2 regions of the Schlesneria paludicola DSM 18645 genome follow, and region 1 is predicted to be linked to the other one. Evidence: riboswitches for the same ligand, from Rfam matches in the RefSeq annotation. Region 1 holds a riboswitch; the other holds the start of a gene.
What was found. A riboswitch is a leader RNA that binds a small molecule or an ion and turns the genes downstream of it on or off. The one in region 1 is predicted to bind cobalamin.
Positions count from the first base shown of each region.

Region 2: it holds a riboswitch for cobalamin, as region 1 does, so the genes downstream of both, OSO_RS0121420 (DUF1559 family PulG-like putative transporter) here and OSO_RS45235 (DUF1559 family PulG-like putative transporter) in region 1, are expected to answer to the same signal.

Region 1 is NZ_JH636435.1:2,099,945-2,111,059, reverse strand. Features, by position in the region: gene OSO_RS0126605 (ribonucleotide-diphosphate reductase subunit beta) at 1-971, shown strand, start outside; cobalamin riboswitch at 1,044-1,263, shown strand; gene OSO_RS45235 (DUF1559 family PulG-like putative transporter) at 1,523-2,620, shown strand; gene OSO_RS50065 (flagellar biosynthetic protein FliO) at 2,765-4,258, shown strand; gene OSO_RS0126590 (flagellar biosynthetic protein FliQ) at 4,375-4,641, shown strand; gene OSO_RS0126585 (flagellar biosynthetic protein FliR) at 4,765-5,637, shown strand; gene OSO_RS0126580 (Gfo/Idh/MocA family protein) at 5,871-6,929, shown strand; gene OSO_RS0126575 (DUF7691 family protein) at 6,940-7,563, shown strand; gene OSO_RS0126570 (amidohydrolase family protein) at 7,610-8,590, shown strand; gene OSO_RS0126565 (SDR family oxidoreductase) at 8,765-9,556, opposite strand; gene OSO_RS0126560 (DUF6807 domain-containing protein) at 9,572-10,495, opposite strand; gene OSO_RS0126550 (FtsW/RodA/SpoVE family cell cycle protein) at 10,889-11,115, shown strand, end outside.
Region 2 is NZ_JH636435.1:948,332-959,446, forward strand. Features, by position in the region: gene OSO_RS0121405 (tetratricopeptide repeat protein) at 1-2,254, shown strand, start outside; gene OSO_RS0121410 (DUF6580 family putative transport protein) at 2,552-3,169, opposite strand; gene OSO_RS0121415 (hypothetical protein) at 3,297-3,647, opposite strand; gene OSO_RS0121420 (DUF1559 family PulG-like putative transporter) at 3,710-4,588, opposite strand; cobalamin riboswitch at 4,767-4,962, opposite strand; gene OSO_RS0121430 (Gfo/Idh/MocA family protein) at 5,066-6,367, opposite strand; gene OSO_RS0121435 (PDZ domain-containing protein) at 6,408-8,429, opposite strand; gene pyrH (UMP kinase) at 8,526-9,266, opposite strand; gene tsf (translation elongation factor Ts) at 9,476-10,312, opposite strand; gene rpsB (30S ribosomal protein S2) at 10,633-11,115, opposite strand, start outside.

The DNA.
Region 1 (11,115 bases):
AGGTCGATGTCAATCAATTGATGCCACTAAAGTACCAGTGGGCCTGGGAACACTATCTCAACGGCTGTGCGAATCAATGGATGCCGACAGAAGTGCCCATGCACAAGGATATTGAAACCTGGAAGTCGAGTAAGCTAAGCGACGATGAACGTCGAGTGATTCTGCGAAATTTGGGCTTCTTCGCGACCGCCGAAAGTCTGGTCGGTAACAACCTGGTCCTTGCCATCTTCCGGCATGTGACCAATGCCGAATGCCGGCAGTATTTACTGCGACAGGCATTCGAAGAGGCCGTTCACTCGCATACATTCCTCTATATCGTCGAGAGCCTGGGGCTCAACGAAGGGGAAGTCTTCAATATGTACCACGAGGTTCCTGCGATCGCCCGCAAGGACGCACTGGAGATGGAACTCACCGCCGAGATTCTTGATGAGGGCTTTTCGACGGACACCTTCGAGGGCGCGCAGACCTTTCTCAAGAATCTGATCGGCTACTTCCTGATCATGGAGGGGATCTTCTTCTACACTGGATTCGTGATGGTCTTGTCGTTTCATCGTCGCAATTTAATGACTGGCATCGGCGAGCAGTTTCAGTACATCCTTCGCGATGAAACAATTCATCTGAACTTTGGGATCGACCTGATCAACGGCATCCGTAGCGAGAATCCCGAGCTTTGGACCGACGAGTTTCAGCAGGCAATGATCGAACGCGTCAAGCATGCCGTCGAGCTGGAGATTGAATACGCCCGCGATGTTTTGCCGCGCGGCATTCTGGGATTGAACGCCGAATTGTTTCGAGATTATGTCCAGTTCATCGCCGATCGTCGTCTCGAACGAATTGGCCTTCCCACACAGTATGGATCGTCGAATCCGTTTCCCTGGATGAGCGAGACGATTGATCTTTCGAAAGAGAAGAATTTCTTCGAAACTCGCGTGACTGAGTATCAAAGCGCGTCGACTTTGAATTGGGAATAGTTCGAGGCCCCGTTTCATCGTATTTGATTGGTGTGTTGTCCAAGCGGGTGGATTTTCCGCAAGAGCTTCGCTTTAATCCCCCGCGTTGCTGGTTGCTTCCAAGAGATTGGAGCACGAAGAGGGAACCCGGTGTGAGTCCGGGACTGCCCCGCAGCGGTAAGCGGAAACGACCGCCATCATCAAGCACTGACTCCACGGAGTTGGGAAGCGATGGCCAGTAGAAAGCAGGATGTCCGATTGGACGTGCTGGATGTCCGCGAGTCCGAAGACCTGCCAGCGGCTGAGTGATTCGGTTTTCTTTGTCAGGGCGACTACGTGTCGTCACGCCGAATCCTCAATTGCCGGACCTTCTAGGGAAAGGTCGGTCGAGGAATGCGCATCAACTTTGATGAGATGTGTGCCCAGGGGAGCGCTGGCAAGTCGTTTGTCCGCGCGCGTGCCTCTACACATCTCTGCTCGTTGCCCCCGAATCTCTCGATCTTCCCTTCTCTCTCGAAGGTCCCGCATGGTCGTCAATTCGTACCGGAGGGTACGAACAGGAGATGCGCGAGATGTGTTCGATTGAATTCCACCAAAGTCATGCCAACGAAAAAAGGACAGAGGTTCGAGAAGCTTTAGATCGTCGAGGCGTTCAACGTGATACACGGCCGCGATATGTTGCAGGTACGTCCAACGGTTTTACGCTGGTGGAACTGCTGGTCGTGATTGCCATCATTTCTGTGCTGGTGGCGATGCTGTTGCCAGCTGTGCAGCAGGCCCGTGAAGCGGCAAGGCGGACGCAGTGCAAAAACAATTTGAAGCAGATGGGGATTGCATTTCATTCGTATCATGAAATCTTCAACTGCTTCCCCAAGGGAGGTTACGGGGGAAGTCTCGCGTCATCGGCGCTTTATGAAACCGCCAATGCCAAGGCGTGTCGCGTCGTCAGTTGGGGCATCGCACTCCTTCCGCATCTCGATCAGTCAAACCTGTATCAGCAGTGGGACTTCAATCAGTGGTATTTACAGCCCAACAATCAGAAGCTAGCCCAAACGATGCTGTCCGTGTTTCTGTGCCCGTCGGTAAACCTTCCCCTTCTCAGGGCGAATGGCGACGCCGTCAACTCGCAACCGCAGTACGCTCGCTCAGACTACTCCGGCAACTGGGGCGAACGCGGTGTACGCTGTTACCCAGCCACGAACTGTCAGAACAACTACTCGACTCTCGGTGATCTTTCAGGAAACCCGCGCGGCACCATGATGCTTCAACCGAATGCGTCGTTCCTGTCGTTGACGCTGGGGTTGCGGGATATGGTCGATGGCACGGGCTACACGACGTTGGTCGGCGAAGCGCCCAACGCGATTTTCGGCACGTGGGCCAGCCATAAGAATGTTATGGATCAGAGCGCGGGACTGAATCTCAGTTTTGCACGCACGTCGACATGGAGCTCGTGCGTGGTGACCGCGACTCAAATGACATCAGCAAACGGGACGCTCGGGCTTTTAGGATGTGACGTCGGACACCAGGACTTCCACAGCTATCACACGGGGGGAGCACATTTTCTGTTCTGCGATGGTTCTGTGCGATTTCTGTCGCAGTCGATGAACAATGTGACCTTCTCTGCAATTTTCTCTTACAAGGGAAGTGAGATGATCAGCGATGGTTTTTGACCTCGACGACCTTCTGATGCTCGTGAAAGCGATCTCCGGCGATGGGTTTGCAACCTGATCTTGTCGTAAATGCCGATCGCAGGTATTTCACTCGCTGAATGTTCGGCAGATTTTGCCGGACGTTCGGGAGTGAATGGAATTGTGATGACTGAGTTCCCACGTGAGCAGTTCGCACCAGGGAAGCGGCGACTGTTCATGCTGATGTTTCCCCTCGCAGTCGGATTGATCGGGATCGCGTCCGTTTCGGCGCAAGACGACTCCCGATTCCGATCGCGTGAGACGCCGCGCGCGCTGCCACTTCCCGCGCGAGTCAACGGGCCGTCAGAGACATCAGGAAAAAGCAAATCGATCTCCGCCTCAAACAGTCTGATCAGCACGGCCGTTTCATTAAGTCTGATCGTCGGAGCCCTGTTTGTTGCGGGGCGCTGGATGAAACGCAATGGATTTCGCGGCCCACAACAACTGCCCGACGAGGCCCTTGAAGTCTTGGGCCGCCGAACTCTCGAACCGCGTGCGTCTGTTCATCTGGTCAGACTAGGATCGCGCGTCCTGCTGCTTGGCGTCGGCGGCGATGGCGTCAGGACACTCAGTGAAATCGACGACCCGGTCGAAGTCGAGCGGCTGATCCGTGCATGCGATCAGGAATCTAAATCGGAGACGCTGGCAAGCGTCGCCACCAAAACCGTGTCACGCGCGATGTCGTCCCGATCGATTCCGAGCGCGCCGCGCGTGTTGACGATCCTGTTGGGTCTGGGACTGATCTTCCTATCGACGCAGGTGTCTCATGCCCAGCCCGCTCGTCCCGGCAGTGTCACGACGCGGCTACGCGAGCAACCGAAAGCGATTCCAGAGAGCCGTGTTCCTAAAATTCAGCCGGCATCGCTGGAAATGCAGACTGGCGAGTCCAGTGATTCAACCTCGGGGATCTCGCCCCAACAATTGGGCGCGTCTCTGAAGCTTGTTGCGCTAATGTCGGTTTTCAGTCTGGCTCCTTCGATCCTGATGATGACGACGTGCTTTGTGCGTTTCATCGTTGTGCTGGGGCTCTTGCGTCAAGCCTTGGGAACGCAGCATGGGCTGCCGAGTCACGTGCTGTCGGCGATCTGCTTGTTTCTGACGTTTCTCGTGATGTCGCCCATCTGGCAACGCAGCTACCAGGAAGGAATCCGACCTTATACGAATCCCGCGCCGGGCGAGGTCGTGATCGATGAGACGACAGCGATTCATCGTGCATTGAAACCTGTTCGAGGTTTCATGAGCGAACAGATTGACATGGCTGGCAATGCCGATGCGGTCTGGATGCTGTTGGACTATCAACAATCACCCGACCCCGTCGACAGCGAATCGCGATCGAATCGCGATTCCAGTCCGCCCGAAAGCTACGACGATGTTCCGTTTACGGTCCTGGCTCCGGCGTATCTGTTGAGCGAATTAAAGGTGGGGTTTCTGATCGGCTTTCAATTGTTTCTGCCGTTTCTGGTGATTGATCTGGTGGTGGCCACAATCTTGACCAGTCTGGGACTGACAATGATGCCCCCTTCCACAATTTCGATGCCGTTTAAATTGTTGCTGTTTGTCCTGATCGATGGTTGGTTTCTGACGGTGGGAATGTTGCTTGAAAGTGTGCGGGTCGCGTGATCGACCGCGGATTTCACAGTGCAGAGCGAGCCGAACGAATTGCGTGTTCCCATACCCAGATCGCCGATTCTGGCTTCTGTTTTAGGATGAGTTTTCAAACGAGATTGGTTTAAAAGATGACCGCCGAACTTGCCGCGGAGTTATGCCAAACGGCCCTGACGCTGGCGTTGATTGTCGGTGGCCCCATATTGCTAGCGGCCTTGTCGACAAGCCTGATCGTGGGAATGTTGCAGGCCGCCACTCAGATGCACGATCAAACGCTGGCATTCATTCCCAAATTCGTCGTCATGTCACTCGTCATCCTGTTTCTGTTGCCGTGGGGAATCAGTCGGCTGACGGAATACGCGACGGACTTGATTCGTGGGATTCCCGGTTCGATCTAGCGTCCGGTCGTCCAACGGTTCGAGTTGCAATTCGTGAGATTGCGTTCGACGTTTGCAACGAACCTTGTTTTGCAACACGAGTCACCGGATCTCTTTTGATCCCTCTTTCGGCTGTCGAATGCGATGAACGAACTGATCACCCAACTGCTCGCTGATCCCTGGGGGCGGTTGCTCTTGCAGTATGCGGCTCTTGGCGGTGCAGAGCAGGCGTTGATGTTTGTGCTGGTGGCGAGTCGGCTGGCGGGTGCATTCATTGTGGCGCCGCAACTGATGCCAAGCTCAATTCCCTGGACGGTGCGCCTGGGGATCGTCGTGATTCTCGCGCTGTTGATCGCCCCGTTATTGGTGACGTCGTGGACTGTCATTGCCGAGGTCGAATTGACGGCGTTCTCGGCTTCCATGGAAGGAAGTCTGGCGACGGCGACGGGGATGCTTTGTTTGATCGCCAGCGAAGTGGGACTTGGCACGCTGTTTGGGATCGGCATCCTGACGATCATGGCCGGACTTCGGCTGGCGGGGGAACTGCTGGATCGGCATAGCGGATTGGGAATGGGGGCGATCTACAATCCAGAATGGTCATCGGGAGAATCGGCTGGAGGAACACTGATTCAGTTGCTGGGGATCGCGACTTTTCTCTTGATTGAGCCGATCGGCGGCGGTGAACAGATTCTGGGGTGTCTGATTCAATCGTTTCGAACAATCCCGGCGGGATGCAGTTGGGGGTCGCTATCAGCGATCGAACTGCTCGGGGGGGTGGTTCAGTTCTCGCTGCAATTTGCGATTCGGGTGGCATTGCCGGTGATCGCGACCATGATTCTAGTGGATCTGACGTTGGCTTTTGCCAATCGCGGCGTTTCATCGCCGGCGAACTCATCGCAACTTGCCATTCGTGCCTGTGCCGGGCTGGCGGTGTTGACTGTCTCGACGCGAGCGATCCCCGACCTCGTTTCCGATGCGACTCTGGTAACCGTTCGATTAGTGAGCGGAATTCATTGAATTCGCGTGATTATGAATCATTTGGACGCTTAGGATGGCATATCCGTCAGTTCCTGGGTACTCAGAAGATCGAAGTCGATCGGTAGGTGTGTCTCAGATCTTGCGGCGTGCGCAAGTCTCCGCTTATGGCGGAGGAAATGGTTCGCCGTTAGAATAATCGCCTTTCCCTCGTTCGATTTTGTTCGCAAGGGGCATTCTCACTCAGACTCGCATTATGTGGGGCAATAGAGCGCATGGCGGCCAGTAGTTCTTCTTCCATTCGGGTTGGCGTGGTTGGCGCGGGTGACAACACGCGACGTCATCATATTCCCGGTTTGCGAGCCGTTCCTGGTGTGAGCGTGGCGGGAGTCGTCAATCGGACTCCTGAGTCCACCGCACGCGCTGCAACGGAACTCGGAATTCCCAAACAATTCGCCACATGGCAGGCATTGGTCACCGATCCAGGTATCGACGCGGTGGTGATCGGCACCTGGCCGAACATGCACTGCGCGATCACCTGTGCTGCCCTGGAAGCAGGTAAGCATGTGCTGTGCGAAGCGCGCATGGCCCGCAATGTGGCTGAAGCTCGTCAGATGCAGGCTGTTGCCGACGCTCATCCAGACCGGATTGCGATGGTCGTTCCCAGCCCGTTTGGTCTGCCATGCGATGCCGAGATGCTGCAACTGATGCGCGATCGCTTCATTGGCGAGCTGCGCGAACTGGTCGTCATCGGTGCCGATGACCAGTTCCATGATTACTCGCGTTTTCTGCATTGGCGTCAAGATGCGGAAATCAGCGGCTTCAATGTGCTGAGCCTGGGAATCATGCACGAGACGCTTTTGCGATGGGTTCCCGCACCGATACGCGTGTTTGCCCAAACACAAACGTTCGAGCCCGTGCGGCCCAATCCGAATGGACCCGGAAATCGCCAGGTGACCGTCCCCGACAGCGTTCAGGTGCTGACTCAGTTGCCGGGGGGAGCGCGAGGGGTCTATCACTTCAGTGGAATCGATCTGCATGGTCCCGGCAAGCAGATTCATCTCTACGGCAGTTCAGGCACCGTGAAGGTGTTGTTTGGTGCACAGGAACGAATCCTGATCGGACGCGTGGGTGATGCGCAGTTGCGTGAGCTGGTTGCCCCCGCGAATAAGATTGGCGGCTGGCGCGTCGAAGCAGAATTTATCGGTGCCATTCGTGGGGAAGAGCCTGTGACCAGGACCACGTTCCCGAGCGGTGTGCAATATATGGAGTTCACCGAAGCGGTGGCACGTAGTGCCGCCAGCGGGTTGCCGGTCGATCTTCCATTGCTGTGAAAGGTTCGACATGAGTCACGGCGTGACGCCATTTGCGGTGAGCTTGCCCCAGATTCAGAAGGTTGTTGGCTCACGAAGCAAATCGTTATTGCTTGAGCTTCGTGAAGAGTTCGAAGATGAACTTCTGGAAGATCGCGAAGAAGTCGAAGAAGCGAACGAGGACGACGAATTCGATCCTGAGCTGGCGCTGGATGCGGCGCTGCGCCACCTGATTATGGACGAAGAACGTTGGGACTATGAAGGAGCCAAGTACGGCTACGCTTTGGAAATGCTTTGTTCCTTCTATGGCAATTTCTTGCCCAATGATTGCTGGGCGAGCGTGCCGATGACTTGGGCAGAGACGGTGAATGACGCACTGCTGGAAGTCGGGGTACCGATTGAAACCTTCTCGATCTTCGGACACCTGATCTATCGCGGTTCGCCCGTCGACATTCCAGACATCGACGATTTTCCTTATATCGGCTATGTCAATCGGGCCGAAATCCCCGCGGCGCTCGAGGCGTTGACCGACGAGCGACTGGCGGCGATCACGCATTCCGAGGTGGAAGAGATTCGAAGTGCCGCCGAGCAGGTCCGGGAGTGGCTCGAAACCTGCCTGCGGGAAAAGTCGGATCTCGTCTGTTTCTTTTACTGATCGAACGAGACTTCAAGCGGGTTTACCACACTTCAGGAATCGCTTCATGAACGAATTCGTTTCGCGTCGAAATTTTCTGACAACGGTAGCCACACAAGCGACGGCCGCGACCTTGGCCTCGGGACTCGTATCGGCTGTCACTGCTCAGGATCAACCTATGCCAGATCAACTCCCCATCATTGATACGCATCAGCACCTGTGGGATCTGACGAAGTTCACGCTGCCGTGGCACAAAGGTCCAGAGACGAAGCCGTTGCAACGCAGCTTTGTCATGTCGGACTACCTGGAAGCGACAAAAGGATTGAACGTCGTCAAAACCATCTACATGGAAGTCGACGTCATACCGGAACAGCAGGTCGCTGAAGCGGCCTATGTCACGGAGCTTTGCGAGCGCGGCGACAATCCGATGCGTGCCGCGGTCATTTCCGGACGACCGGGAACGCCCGGGTTTGATGCCTATATTCGCAAATTTGCGAATGATAAGTACATTCGAGGCATTCGTCAGGTGCTGCATGGTGATTCGACGCCGCCCGGTTACTGCCTGCAACCCAAGTTTGTTGAAAGCATCCAGACACTGGGTGAACTCGGCAAGAGTTTCGACCTGTGTGTGCGGCCCGGGGAAGTGGTTGATGCGGTGAAACTTGTGGATCAGTGTCCGAAGACCCGATTCGTCCTGGATCATTGCGGCAACATGAGCGTCACCTCAACAGATGATGCACTTCGGTCGAAGTGGAAGCTGGGTATGAAAGAATTGGCAGCCCGCCCGAATGTCGTTTGCAAGGTGTCTGGAATCGTCGTGACGGCAAACAAGGACTGGAAGGCCGAAGATCTTGCGCCGAACATCAACGACACGTTGGATGCGTTCGGTGAAGATCGAGTGATGTTCGCGGGGGACTGGCCGGTCTGTACCCTGCGTGCTTCGTTCGCTCAATGGGTCAACGCACTGAAACTGATCGTGAAAGATCGGTCACTTGTGTTCCAGAAGAAGTTGTTTCATGACAACGCCGCCAAGTTCTATGGCGTGTGATCGGCGGCGGATTGCTGCGAATGAGTTGTCGCGCCGTCGAATGGCGATTGTCTGAGGGGCCAAGTCCTGTCTTGGCTGGCTCTGACAGTTGAAAAACGAGCCCTTTGACGATGACGAAAAGGAGCATGGCGTCTTTGCGATCGGGCAACGCCTTTGGCGCGCACCTTGGCGGCGTCATAGGCCGCCCGTGGTTTCCCCTAGAAAACGTCCGCCATCGACGCGGAAGATTTCGCCTGTCACGAAGTCGGTGCCTTCAAGCAGGTAGAGCACGGCGCGATTCACGTCGTCGGCACAGCCAAGTCGATTCAAGAGGGACGAGGCTCGAATCTGTTCAAGCTGAGCGGCCGTACTTCCAGGTGGCGGTTCGACAGCGCCTGGCGCGATCGCATTGACGGTGATGGTCGGGGCCAGTTCGACGGCGAGGGCTTTGGTCAGCGTGACCAGTCCACCTTTTGCTACGAGATACGGTAGATAGTCTCGATAAGGCCGATCGACGGCCCAGTCAGTGAAATGGATAATCTTGCCTTGCAGGCCGTTTTCAATCGGTTGCTGCTGCATCATGCGTGCGGCGGCGATCGCGGTGAAGTAGGGAGCGGTCAGATTTGACGCCAGCATTTCAGTGTAGTCATTCGGTCGCAATTGTTCGAATGGCGTTGGATGATAGATGCTCGTCAAATTAATCAGGACATCGAGCGATCCGAACGTTCGTTTCGTTTCGTCAACCAGCGATTCCGCGTCATCGGGGTGCCGTAAATCGGCCGGAAACGCTTGAGAGTTGACACCAATTCGTTCGCACTCGTTGACGACCTTCAGGGTCGCGTCGCGACTGGTGTGATAGCTGAACGCGATGTTTGCACCGCGTTCAGCCAGTTGCAACGCCAGCTTTGCGCCCAATCGACGCCCGCCGGTGATCAGAACCGTCTTGCCGTCGAGGATCATGATTCGATCTTCCGTCTGTTGAATCACAGTCTGGATCGACGTTCATTTTGTCGATTGCAGGAACTGGTTATAAGCCTCGGGAACTTTCGCGTCGGCGACCGGTCCTGAGTGAATATAGAGTCCATACCGAAAACGCAGCGAGGCGGTCACGTCATCGAGAATGACAGGCTTGGCTTTGCCTTTGTCGTTCTGGTAGGCCCCTTCACCAAACGGGCTGACAGAAAATAGGCCGTAGTCACGGACGTGATATCGAGAGGGGCGGAAGTTGGCTGGGTGATCCATGATGGCCACACCATACGTTTTTCCATTGACGTTCCCTGTGTAGTCGACCCATCGTGCGGGTCGGCCCCAACATTCTGCCGTGGTCTTCTGGCCTTCTGAATTGATGACCGTTCCCCCTTCTTTTTCGCGCATCGACTGGGCGATTCGAAAGCCGAGGAAGCCTTCTTTCGTGTCATCGAAGCGAACAAGCTGGTTGGTCGGCCGTGTGAGTGTGGTCTCGTACGTGATCAGGCGATTGGGGTAGATCGAGATCGTGGTCTGTTCCAGCAGAGTCGGTACACCTTCGGATTTGAGCCATTCATTCCGCAGGTGGATCTTTGCGGGATTGCCTGACGAGGACTTCACTTCCCGATTCACAATTTTGCCGCGTTCCGCCCAGAACCTGATGTCGTTCACTTCATCAACAGACAGCCACATCCCGCGGTGATGCGGATGATCTTTCTCGTTGGGATCTATGGGACGAGTCAGGATTGTTCCATCTGCTGCTTTGACGGGCCAGAAGTAGGGCTTCGCCTGACTAGGGTCGTTGTGGAATACGGTGAACTCTTCGCCTTGTATTTTGACGACCAGCCCATCGGGATTCGATTCGATGGTCACAGGTTCCTCGGCGCGAGCCGCCGCACACGAGAAGGCGCCGATCATGATGAGGCAGCTGAAGGCGCGACAAAACCAGACGTGAATCATGAAGCACGCTCCCTGTTGTGAATAATGTTGGACGGGGGAATCCCTGAACATTCTCGGTGACTCAATGATAGCGGCGAGCGTTTCCTCGCGTCGACCCTGACGATGCGTGGACATTCCCCCGCGGCGGTATGGATTACGAATTGTGGTCGTGTGACAAGTCCGTGTGACGTTCTCGAGAGAGCAGGAATCGTCTGCCGTCGTGACCTGACTGCCAGTGCGCCTGCCACGGTTTGAAGAACCTGATTTTTTCGATAACCGGCTTCATCGGAGTGTTCATTTTCGATGATTGGGGAAATCTCTTGATTGAAGATTTCCCCTGAAGTTCGGGCGGCCGATGGCCGATGGCTCGCACGAGAGGCCGTTTTCTGGATGCCAGAATGAAGGCGGGCGAGTGTGGAACTGTGTCGTCATCTATTCGTCGCGTTTGCGGCACTGCTGCTGGGGTTTGGACTGCTGATGGTTCACAGCGCCAGCGTGACGTCCTGGCCGACGGAATTTGAACGCATCTACCTTTCGCGTCATCTTGCCTTTTTGGCTCTAGGATTGGTTTTGGCCGGGTTCGCCGCGACGCGTCGCCCCGATTTTTGGCGACGATTCGCTCCCCTCTTGTTCCTGGTGAC
Region 2 (11,115 bases), 1.2 Mb from region 1:
ACTTGGAGACTACTCGAAGGCATCCGAAGTCCTCCAAACGGCGGCTGCGGGTGCGAAAGACCTGCCCCTCTTCGAAGCGATCACGTTTGAGCAGGCGCTCTGTGAACGCTATCAGCAGCATCCTGTCGAAGCGCGTCAGTACTTTGAGCAAGTTCTGGCCAAGTTCCCCACCGGAGACTTAGCCGATGACAGCCTGCACGCACTGATCGAGCTATCGATCGACGCCGGCGATCTGCCCGAGGCCGAAAAACTGCTAGCTCGTTTTGGACAGGAATTCCCCCAGAGCGGCCTTCGCCTGCAAGTCGAAATGTTGAGCGGTCGACTCGATCTGGTACGGGCGGGGGCGGCGAAGCGGGACAAGAAGCCGAATGGTGATGTCGTCGCATTCTATGAATCCGCGGCACAGCACTTCGACCATGTCTTGAATGAAAGCACGATTCCACGAACGCAACGACAGGCGCGGTACTATCTCGCGTTGACTCGTCAACTGCAGGAAAAGCCAGCTCAGGCCATTGAGCTGATTGCGCCGCTGGTTCAGCAAGTGGTGGCAGACGGAGCCAAAAGCGACTTCGTCGACGCCATCGTGCTGCAAGCCGATTGTCAGTATCAATTGAAAGACTATGAACCGGCGGTGGTCTCGACTCAGTCGTACCTTGACCTTGTCCCCAGTGGGCGACAACGGGCACGAGCCCTTTCACTGCAAGCCCTGGCCGCTGATGGCCTGAACAACACGACAATTGCTGTCGCGGCACTCGAACGATTGACCAAAGAGCACCCGAAACATGCACTGACAAGCCTCACGCTTCAAGAACTCGCCGAAGCGGCGGAAGCACGGCAGGAATGGTCTGCAGCAGCCAGATACTATGCAACGCTTGCCGACCTTGTCGCCGAGCCAGAAAAGAAAGCCTACGCACTACGCGGCGTGGCACTCGCTCAGTATTCGCAGCAGCAATTTGAAGACGCCGCCACGTCTTTCGGAAAGATCGTCGACGAATTCCCGAATCTCAGTTTGATTGCCGAGTGCGCGTACTATCGTGCAGAGTCCTGGCTGAAAGCCAAGCAGCCCGAAAAGGCGATGGGCTACTTCCAACAGATCTTTCAATCACTTCCAGAAGCTCAACCAGCTGCTCGCGGAGCAGAGCTTGAGCCGCCACTGGAGTACGCCTACAAGGCGGGTTGGTGGGTCGCCCGAATTCTAACGAAAGAGAATAAAATCGACGAGGCGGACGCTGCGTACGAAGCGTTACTGACGCGTTTTCCTGAAGCGAAAGAGCTCGACAAGCGTCTCTACGAGTGGGCGATCTTGAACCACGAGAATCAACGGTTTGAGCGGTCCGAAGTGATCTGGCGCCGCCTGATCAAAGACGCCCCCGAAAGCGTGTTTGCGAACAATGCAAAACTGCATCTGGCCGAGAGCGACTTCGATGCGAATCGATTTGAAGAGGCCGAGAAAGCGTTCAAAGAGCTCGCGACGAGCCCGCAGAGCACCGACGAAGTCAAAGAATGGTCGTTGTACCAGCTTGTGGTACTGGCCGTATTCCAGCAGCGCTGGGCCGATGTCAAAGCGATCGGTCAGCAGTTGCAGGAGCAATTCCCCAACAGCATTCATCGTTACTACGTCGCATACGGTCAGGCCGAGTCGTACTTGACGGCGGCCAAGCCCACGCCCGATGAACTGACTGCCGCAAGAGAGATTCTGAATAGCCTGCGAAAAGAAGCAGGAAATACCGAGGTCGCCCAGACCGAATGGTTTGATCGCGTGTGGGTCTTGCTCGCCGAGATTCATTTCCGCGAACAACACGAAGATGAAGTCCGCACCGTAGTTGAAGAACTGAAGTTGCGAGCACCGAAGTCACCATTCCTCTATCAGGCCGAAGAGGTCCTGGGGCGAAGCTACAAACAGCAGGCGAAATTTGAGGACGCCCGCGCGGCATTTGAGCGGGTGCTGGCGAATCCTGCGGCAAACCGAACAGAAACTGCGGCCAAAGCCCAGTTCATGATTGGCGAAACGTACTTCCTGCAAGAGAAATGGAGCTCCGCGTTCGTTGCGTATTACAAGGTCTATAGCCTGTATAAGTTTCCGGATTGGCAAGCGTTCGGACTATTAATGTCAGGCCGCTGTGATGAAAACCAGGGCGAATGGAAGCAGGCGATTGAGACGTACGAACGGTTGATGCAGGAGTTCCCAAACTTCCCTCAAATGGACGACGTCAAGATGCGATTGGAAATGGCTCGCAAGAAGGTGGGCGGATAGTCCTCTCCGAACTTCAAACCTGAATGACGTGGTGGTGAACTCGCGGCAAGTAGGCCAATGAGCCTGTGGACGATGCTCGTCTTCTCGCCAGAACGGGATGACGACGCCGCTTGTGCGATGCGTACAAGGGGGGGCGACGGAGCGGACGGCTGACCTGCGTGTCCCGCAGTTCGCCCGCAGTCAATTTCCATTCCGAGAAAGCCGAATCGCATTCGGTGTGTGAATCAAAAGCATGAGGCTGTTCTCGCGAACAGCCTCATCATGACATCATCTCGGTTCTCGCCTGAGAATCACGCTTTAGCGTGCCATCGACGATTGCAATTCGGGCTTGCCAGCCAGAGCCATCTCTTTCGTGCGCACGACGAGTGGACTGAACACCAAGACGCTGTAAAACGCGGTGCTCAAGAATGCCTGCCCAGCAAACGGGATCGCATTCAGGTAGCAGGTGTAAAGTCCAGCCAGCGAGTGTGGAAGGTCGGATTGAATGCAGAAGTAAACGAAGTTGGTCACGACGAAAAACAGGACCTCGGCCAGAACACCACGTGTGAATGCGTCGACACCGCGTGCGGGCCAACTGCGGCGATTGAGGCCGGCTCCCATCATGGCTGCCAGCAAGTAACAGACATAGGCGGACCAGCGATCGCCTTGGAACGCCCAGGAGAAATTCCCTGTCATCGCCCAGATACTCAGGTCGCTGACGAACAATCCGATCAGCGGCAGGCCAACGGCCCAGCGACGGTCTGCCAGGTATGCCCCCGAATACAGACAGATCGCCATCATGGGCATGAAGTGCCAAGGATAGTAGATCACCGTGGGGTTAAGCGTCACGTTGTATGTGGTCAGAAAGTACGGCAACAGACGTAAGACGACTGTGAAGGCCAACATGCCAATCACAAATTTCACTTTCGATGGCATTTCAGTTCCCTTTGAATCGATGGTAGCACCGACCATGTTCACGAGTTTTTTCAATGTTTTCTTCGTTTGACAAATGAAGCCAGGACTTTAGGCGAATTCGCGTTCGCTTCGCAAGCGAAATCCGTACCTAAAACCGCTCGGGCAGTGGCCCTTCGCGAACGAGCGGCGTTTTATGCACCGGGCAGTTTCGCGTCCCATTGCCCGTCTGCAGTTGTTCCATCGAACCAACAGGTTTCCACGCTTGACACTTCTCGCAATACATCCCGGGAACAAGGGTTGGTTCGCCGGTACCTGGGTGCGCTTCGGGCGAGTTTCGGGCCCGAAGCAAAAAGGATTCACCCGATTTCGTATCAACGTACACAATTTCTTGAAGCTGGTCTTCGCGAACCGGTTGCGCCCCACTGAAGAGCAACGGAGTGGCAATTCGCATGACGGCAATGAGAATGGCCAGCACCAGAATGGAGCGGACATAAACCATGTTAACTGTTCCATCGACGGTTGATCGCAAAGGCGATTGGATTGACATGAAACCACGATGCACTACTGAAGATCGTACAGTTCGTCCTGTTTCAGCGGATCATTCAAGTTCCCGTCACTCACAAACCCCAGTCGTTTGGCATCCATCTTGGTGGCTTGCGGCTGCGCCATGTAATTCGATCCGGGCACCTGAATCCCAAAGTGTCGGCTGCGTGATTCCACATGGCCGTCCATGAAAGCAACATTGGCCGTGTCGGTGTGACGAAAATGAGTCGTGGCAAAGTTTTGACTTGGCGGTTCGAGAAGCCAGTTTTCTTGAAATGTCAGCGAGAAATCCACTTGGGCCGAATCACCAAACACAACCGTCTGAGTCATTTGCATCACGTCGCGCAGTTGCTTGAAATCGGCCTTCACGCTGAACGCGGGATAGTTCGAGAAGTCGTACTTGATTCCATAACCCAAGTACCGCCCGTTGAAGCCGTATCCGCAGGCCATCTGGCCAAACCGGACGAGATCAACCTGGGGGGGGCCAAAATTGGGACACTGATAGGCGGAGTAGTTCGTTTCCATATACGGAGCCAATTGCCCCTTGCTGAAATCAAGTTGTTTGGCCGTGACCGGTTCATCATAGTTCACATTTCCGAACCAGAAGCGAACCTGTCCAACCGATGGGTATGCAGAGGCATTGGCAATGAATTTGCCATCATCAATCCGATAGCAGGGCAGGCTTCCCGCGTAGGTTTCGGCGTAGTTGTGCAGTGCCAGAGCCAGTTGCTTCAGGTTATTTTTGCACTGGGTTCGGCGCGCCGCCTCGCGCGCCTGTTGGACAGCGGGCAGCAGTAGCGCAATGAGAACCGCGATAATGGCAATCACGACCAGAAGTTCAATCAGGGTAAATCCCTGTCGGCGTGGTCGGACCTGAGGACGCAAAAGAGCTGGCATGACAATTCTCCGTTGTGGCATCGAACGGTATCACGATTCGACAACGAACAAACGGTCGTCCGACATACCCAATGATGTCTTCATCACACGCATTCCGTGCAGTGAAAACTCAGGGTACGTCAATGCCTGCCCAGGCAGAGCAAGAGACAACGGTTCGTTCAGCGCGAAGTCGTTGATACACGAATCTGACAACTGGGCAGGTCTTCTGGCTCCCGGATCACACTACTAACCGCGCCTTCCCAAGCATTGCTGCTCAGTGGCCTATGCGGCGTTTGTCCCCGGATACAGCGGCGGGACCGCGACGGATTCACACCGTCTTCCCTATTCTTCCGTAGAACACTCGTCTACGGACACCCGTGTCGATCGCACATGGTAACGTCCATTGGTCGATTTGCAACGAATCTTCCCAGGGATTACGGGACCAGCCGGCGCCGGACGAGAGCAGGGGAGCAGGGGAGCATCCCGGGTGTGCATTGCCTAGACGACGCCCGCCTGAAGCGTTCCGCGGAGCAGTTGATTGGCAGCTTGATCGCTGCCGCAATCTTGCCGGGCGGAGTCGAACGTGATTTCTCGGCCGACTCGATAAGAAATATTCCCCAGATGGCACATAGTGCTTGCCAGTTGACCCACTTGCAAACTGGCCGCAGGAGTCTGTCGGCTCTTGATGCAATCAATGAACTGCCGCAAATGCGTGGTCAGCAAGTCGGACGCATCCGCAGTGATATTTTCACTGTGGTCATAGACTTTCCAACCACCTCGATCGACAACCAGCGTTCCCAGTTCACCGTGAAATGAAACGCCGGAACTTCGCCCTTCGATCCCATGGGACGACCACAGCCGGTGCTCCCAAAGAATTGTCTTTTTCTCGAAGGCATATTGGACCGATAGCGTATCGGGAGTCTCTTGGTCATCATCGAACGCATACTGACCGCCGACTGCGGAAATCCGTGTCGGTGATTCTACGCCCAGCCCCCAGCGGGCGACATCCAACATGTGGACGCCCCAATGTGCGAGTTCGCCTCCGCCGTAATCCCAGAACCAGCGCCAATTGAAGTGAAAGCGGTTTGGATTGAAATCCCGGGCCGGTGCTGAGCCGAGCCACTGGGAATAATCAACTTGCAACGGCGTTTCGCATTCCGATTTTCTTCCAATCGTGCGACGTCGATGCACAATCCAGGCCTTGGCCAGCCTGACCGATCCCAATCGACCGCTACGCAGAAAGTCGACGGCCGACCGAAAATGACTGCCGCTTCGCTGTTGCAGTCCAACCTGCACAACACGGCCCGCCTGGGATGCGGCGTGTATCATCAACGGCCCTTCTGCGACGAAGTGCGTCGAGGGACTTTCGAGATAGACATCCTTTCCTGCCTGGCAGGCAAGGATTGTCATCGCCGCATGCCAATGGTCCGGTGTCGCGACAACGACTGCGTCAATGGCGGGATCGTCGAGCAATCGACGGAAATCCCGTTCGATCGCCGGTGCAGGCCGCCCCGCCTCGACAACGGCGTGCACGGCTGGTGCAAATTGAGAATCGTCGATGTCGCACAGCGACCGAATCTCGACATCGCTTTGTTTCGCCAGTTCGCCGGCGAGAATCTTGCCCTGATTGCGGATTCCAATGACACCCACGCGAACACGGTCGCTGGCCCAGGAGCCAGACTTGGCCGTCGCAGTCGAAGCCGTGAGTCCGACGACGCCGACACCGACCATTTGCTGGGCACTTCGTCCCAGGAATTGGCGGCGGCTGACTTCGCGCAATTTAAACTCGTCGGTATTCATCGTGTTTCGCTTCGAGAAGGTCCCTGACCCCGAACAAATATTATATCCGATCCAATGAGTCGACCCAACGACCGATTTCGTCAATCGCATCATCCACGGGATATTTTGGTCCAAGGCCCTTGATCAATGTGAAGCTCACGGGCAGTCGAAGCTTTCGTAGCTCTGCGACCGAAAGCTGAACGCGAGGCAGCAATTTGTCCTCGTCGCCGCACAGGAAGAAATACTGCTGCCGAAGGTCCGGCTCACTTTCGGGCGGTTGCCCAACAAAGGGTGCCGCGGTGACAACCACGCCACGCACGACGTCGCGCGATCGCGTCGCAAGTAACCACCCCATGAGCGCCCCGGTGCTATGGGCGTGGACCACAATTCTCGAACTGTCGATCGTATATCGCTCACGCATGTGACCGATCAGCCCTTTGATAAATCCCGCTTCGCCCGGTTGCCAGGCCGCCACCTTCTCGGCCAAAGGAGCGACGAGAATCAGACCACGGCGATCGCAAACACTTTTCCATTGTTTGACGATCTGAGCTTCCATCGTGTCGCCCTTCGGGTGGACCCACACCACGAGCCCCATCGCGTTCGAAGGATCGTAGGTCTCTGGGACATACGCCCAGTAGTCGTGATCGTACCCTGCAAGTGTTTCTGTAAAACGCCCTGTCGGGAGTTGGCCTTTCGGCTTTTCCGCAAGTCTTTCTTTCGCCGGCTCAGCAGGGACATTGACGTCTTGCCCGGGTGCAGACCGTATTGCCGCCGTCTCCGTAGGCAAATCATCAACAACGGCCTCGGGCACCGTCCCCAGCGTCACTTGAACGTCGTTCTCGCGACCATCTCGGGCATAGCGAATTGTGACGACGTCTCCCGGGCGGCTGCGACCGATGCGTTCACGCAATGCTTGAACATCCGCGAGATCCGCCCCTTCGTACGCGCGAAGGTGATCACCCCTTTCGATCCCGGATTTCGCGGCCGGACTGTCCTTGAACACATACCGAACGACGACAGGCCCTTCGACCTGATGGCGTTCCGGCAAAATGCCGAGATACGGAAGTTCATAGGGAATGAGCCGCCCGACCAATGACAGCTCCGTCGGAATCGTCTGGTCGCCCCGCTGGAGGACGAGCTTGAGCGTTTCACCGGCATATTTGCGGCCAACGACGTGCTTGAGCTGGGCGACACGGACGATTCGCTCGCCGTCGGCTTCAATGATCCGATCGTTCGTCTTGAGGCCTGCCTGCTGTGCAGGCGAGTTGTATCGTACGCGGTCGACAATACAAGGAACGTTGAGCGCCTGACCTCCGGCGAATGTAATTCCCATTAAGCCGGGCAGGAGGTCGGTCCCTTGTTTCAGTTGTTCGAGCGACGCAAAAGTCTCTTCCATGGGAATGGCAAAACCGATTCCGCCGTCGTACCACTCAACGCCCGCCATTTCTCCCGAACCTGTCGGCGAAAGGGGGGCAATGACACCGAGAACTCGGCCTTCGACATCGACCAACGCCCCTCCGTAGTTCACGGGGGACGTTTTTGCATCCGTCTGAATCGCTTTCCCCCAAACGCGATTGATGGCGCTGACGATTCCCACCGAAATACTTGGCGTCGCGTTGTCGAGCGTTCTTCCGAGCGCCAATGCCCATTGACCGACCTTGATCTCGGTTCTCGGAACGGGGATCGCGGGAACCAGATCCTCGGCATCGACCTTCAGCAGCGTCAATTGTCGCAGACGATCATTCGCGACCTGCCGGGCAGCGAAGCGTCGCCCATCCGGAAGCGTCACCATGATCGAAGCGGGCTTCGAAATAAAATTGAAACTGCTGGTCACGATGTATCCGTCCGCCGAGACAACGACTCCGGATGTCGGGCCATTTCCCAGCAGAACATCATCGACCTGCTCCAAGCCGCCGACCGTTTCGATCCGAACGACAGAGGGCCCTGCAAACGCGGCCGCATGCTTGAAAGCCTGCTCTTCAAGAGCCTCAAGCCGGGGAGATTCCGGAGACGGATCCGCCGCCGCCCAGGCGGCCGGAGTCGCAGCGAGCCCAAGCACGATGATTAGTAACAGTCGCAGCATGAATTGAACCTCGTCACGCGCGAACGAGACGGTTGCTGTTTTCCACCGCTACGGACCAGTCGCGGGCAATTCAAGATGCCCCTTACCCTCGCTCTGTTACGAGGCTGGTGCGCTCACGCGGGTTCCCAACCGTTCGCCAGCAATGACGCGTTCGATGTTACCCGGCTTTTGGTAATTGAGCACCACAATCGGAATATTATGCTCCATGCAATGATGAATTGCCTGGGCGTCCATGACCTGGAGGTTCTGTCGCAGAACGTCTTGGAAGGTGATTTCCGAGTATCGAACCGCGTGTGGATTCTTCAGAGGGTCATCCGAATAAACCCCGTCGACGCGCGTGGCCTTCACCACCAGATCGGCGTCAATTTCGCGAGCCCGCAAAGCGGCCGCGGTATCTGTCGTCACGAACGGGCTGCCAGTGCCCGCAGCAAGAATCACAACTCGCCCTTTTTCCAAGTGGCGGATACAGCGTCGCCGAATAAAAGGCTCGGCAACAGGCGGAATCGGGATCGCGCTTTGCACGCGCGTCGGGACCCCGAAATGCTCCAGAACGTCCTGCAACGCCAGGGCATTGATGGCCGTCCCCAGCATCCCCATGTAATGGGCCGTCGACGGTACGATGATCGAATTGGTGGACGAGAATGTTTTCCCACGAAGGATGTTCCCTCCGCCACACACGATTGCCAGTTGCACGCCGCTTTCGACGACGCGCTTGATCTGCTCGCAAATCACCTGGACTTCAGAAAGGCTGATACCGGATTCACCTGGGCGCGCAAAGCTCTCGCCACTTAGCTTCAGCAACACGCGCTTGTATTTGGGCTGCGGACCGGAAGGCATCAACAACTCTCCGAAATCAATCTCTGATCATATTGCAAGAGGCAAACAACACAAATCGCCCCTCGGTCGCGCGAGCAGTCGAGTCCAAGAACGACTCAGCCACGGCAAACGACTCGCCACAGCGAAATCACAAACATTGATCGAACAGGCCGCCCTCACGCACGACCGACAAGGCAAGCCGGTCGTGCGCGGGGTGAATCCTTGTTCAATCAGTTTCCGAGCAGCCAACGGGTGAACCCGACAGCCTTCAAACCTTCTTCAGCCAACGCCTGGCTGACCGTCTTCGAATCGTCCTTCGCGAACAATTGGAAGTTGAGCACACCTTGTTCCGCGTAATACGTTTTCATCCGGCCATCGACGATTTTTTCGACGATGTTGGCGGGCTTTCCCGAAGCGGCCGCTTCGGCGCTTAACCGAGTTCGCTCGGCAGCGACATCCGCAGCGGGAAGCTCTTCGTGAAGAGCAACCAACGGCTTGAGGGCGACGACGTGCATTGCAACATCGCGCAGCACGCCTGCTGTTTTCTTGTCGCCGCTGGCACGGAACAGAGCGCCGGCCTTGCCGTCGTGATGCGCATAAGCTCCGGCAGGGCCATCCACTCGCAAGACGCGAGCAAGTACCATCTTTTCACGAATCTTGCCGACAACTTCTTCGAGCAATTCGCCGAGTGTTGTACCAGGCCGATCGGGAGCAGGCTGAGCGAGCAATGCTTCTGGGGTGGCGGCGCCTGGCCCTTCGAGCAACTGCTTCACACATTGATCGGCCAGGAACAGGAAATCGTCAGCCTTGGCGACCGGAGCCGATTCGCATTGCAGTTCGATCATTGCCGCGTGCGAGCCATCTGCCGCAACGGCGACCCGAATCAAGCCTTCGCTCGTGGCGTTCTCGGCGCGCTTGAGCGTCACCTTCTTGTTCGATTCTTTCAGAATCTCAATCGCACGCTGCGGATCGCCTTGAGCCTCCGTGAGCGCCCGTTTGACTTCCATCATCGGCAAATTGGTCAGATCACGCAGTTCTTTGACTGCCTGAGCGGTGATCTCGGCCATGACTATCACTCCTCATTTGAACACTGAATGGCACTGGGAAACGACGACCGCTCGGGTCATCTGCATAGGACGGATGTCGAGGGGACGAGACTTCTACAGCCACAAAACTTACAGCCACAAAACAATTGTCGTGCAACTCTGCGGTCTCGGCAACGCATCATCCACGCGAACAGTGTAGCAGAAATACGACACCCGACCGCGTGAATGTAAGACTCCCCAACAACACCGGGAGGACTCGCTCGACAAGTGATTTCACTCGTCAAGCAGAGTCCTCGGTGGTTTTCTCGTGACGCACGTCACCCGCAAAATCGATCGTAAAATTACGATTGGATCGACGGACGAGCCTTGTATTGCTCTTCGAGCGGTTGCTCGACTTCTTCCTTCGGAACCTGATTGCGGCCTTCGGCGATCGCATCGGTCAGGTGCTTCAGAACCAACTGAATCGAACGAATGCTGTCGTCGTTACCGGGGATTGGCAGATCGACGTCATCGGGATTGCAATCGGTATCGAGCAGTGCGATGACCTTGATTCCGACCAGATGAGCTTCATGAACGACGTTGTGCTCTTTCTTGGGATCCACAACGATGATTGCTTCGGGCAATCGATTCATCAGCCGCAAACCATTGATATTGCGAAGCATCTTGCGGTGCTCTCGCAACAACTTGGATTGCATCTTCTTCGAATAGGTGTTGATGTCACCCGACGAGAAGATTTGATCGAGCTCTTCCAATCGCTTCATGCGAGTTCGCATGGTCCGGAAGTTGGTGAAGATTCCACCCAACCAGCGGTAATCAACGAAGGG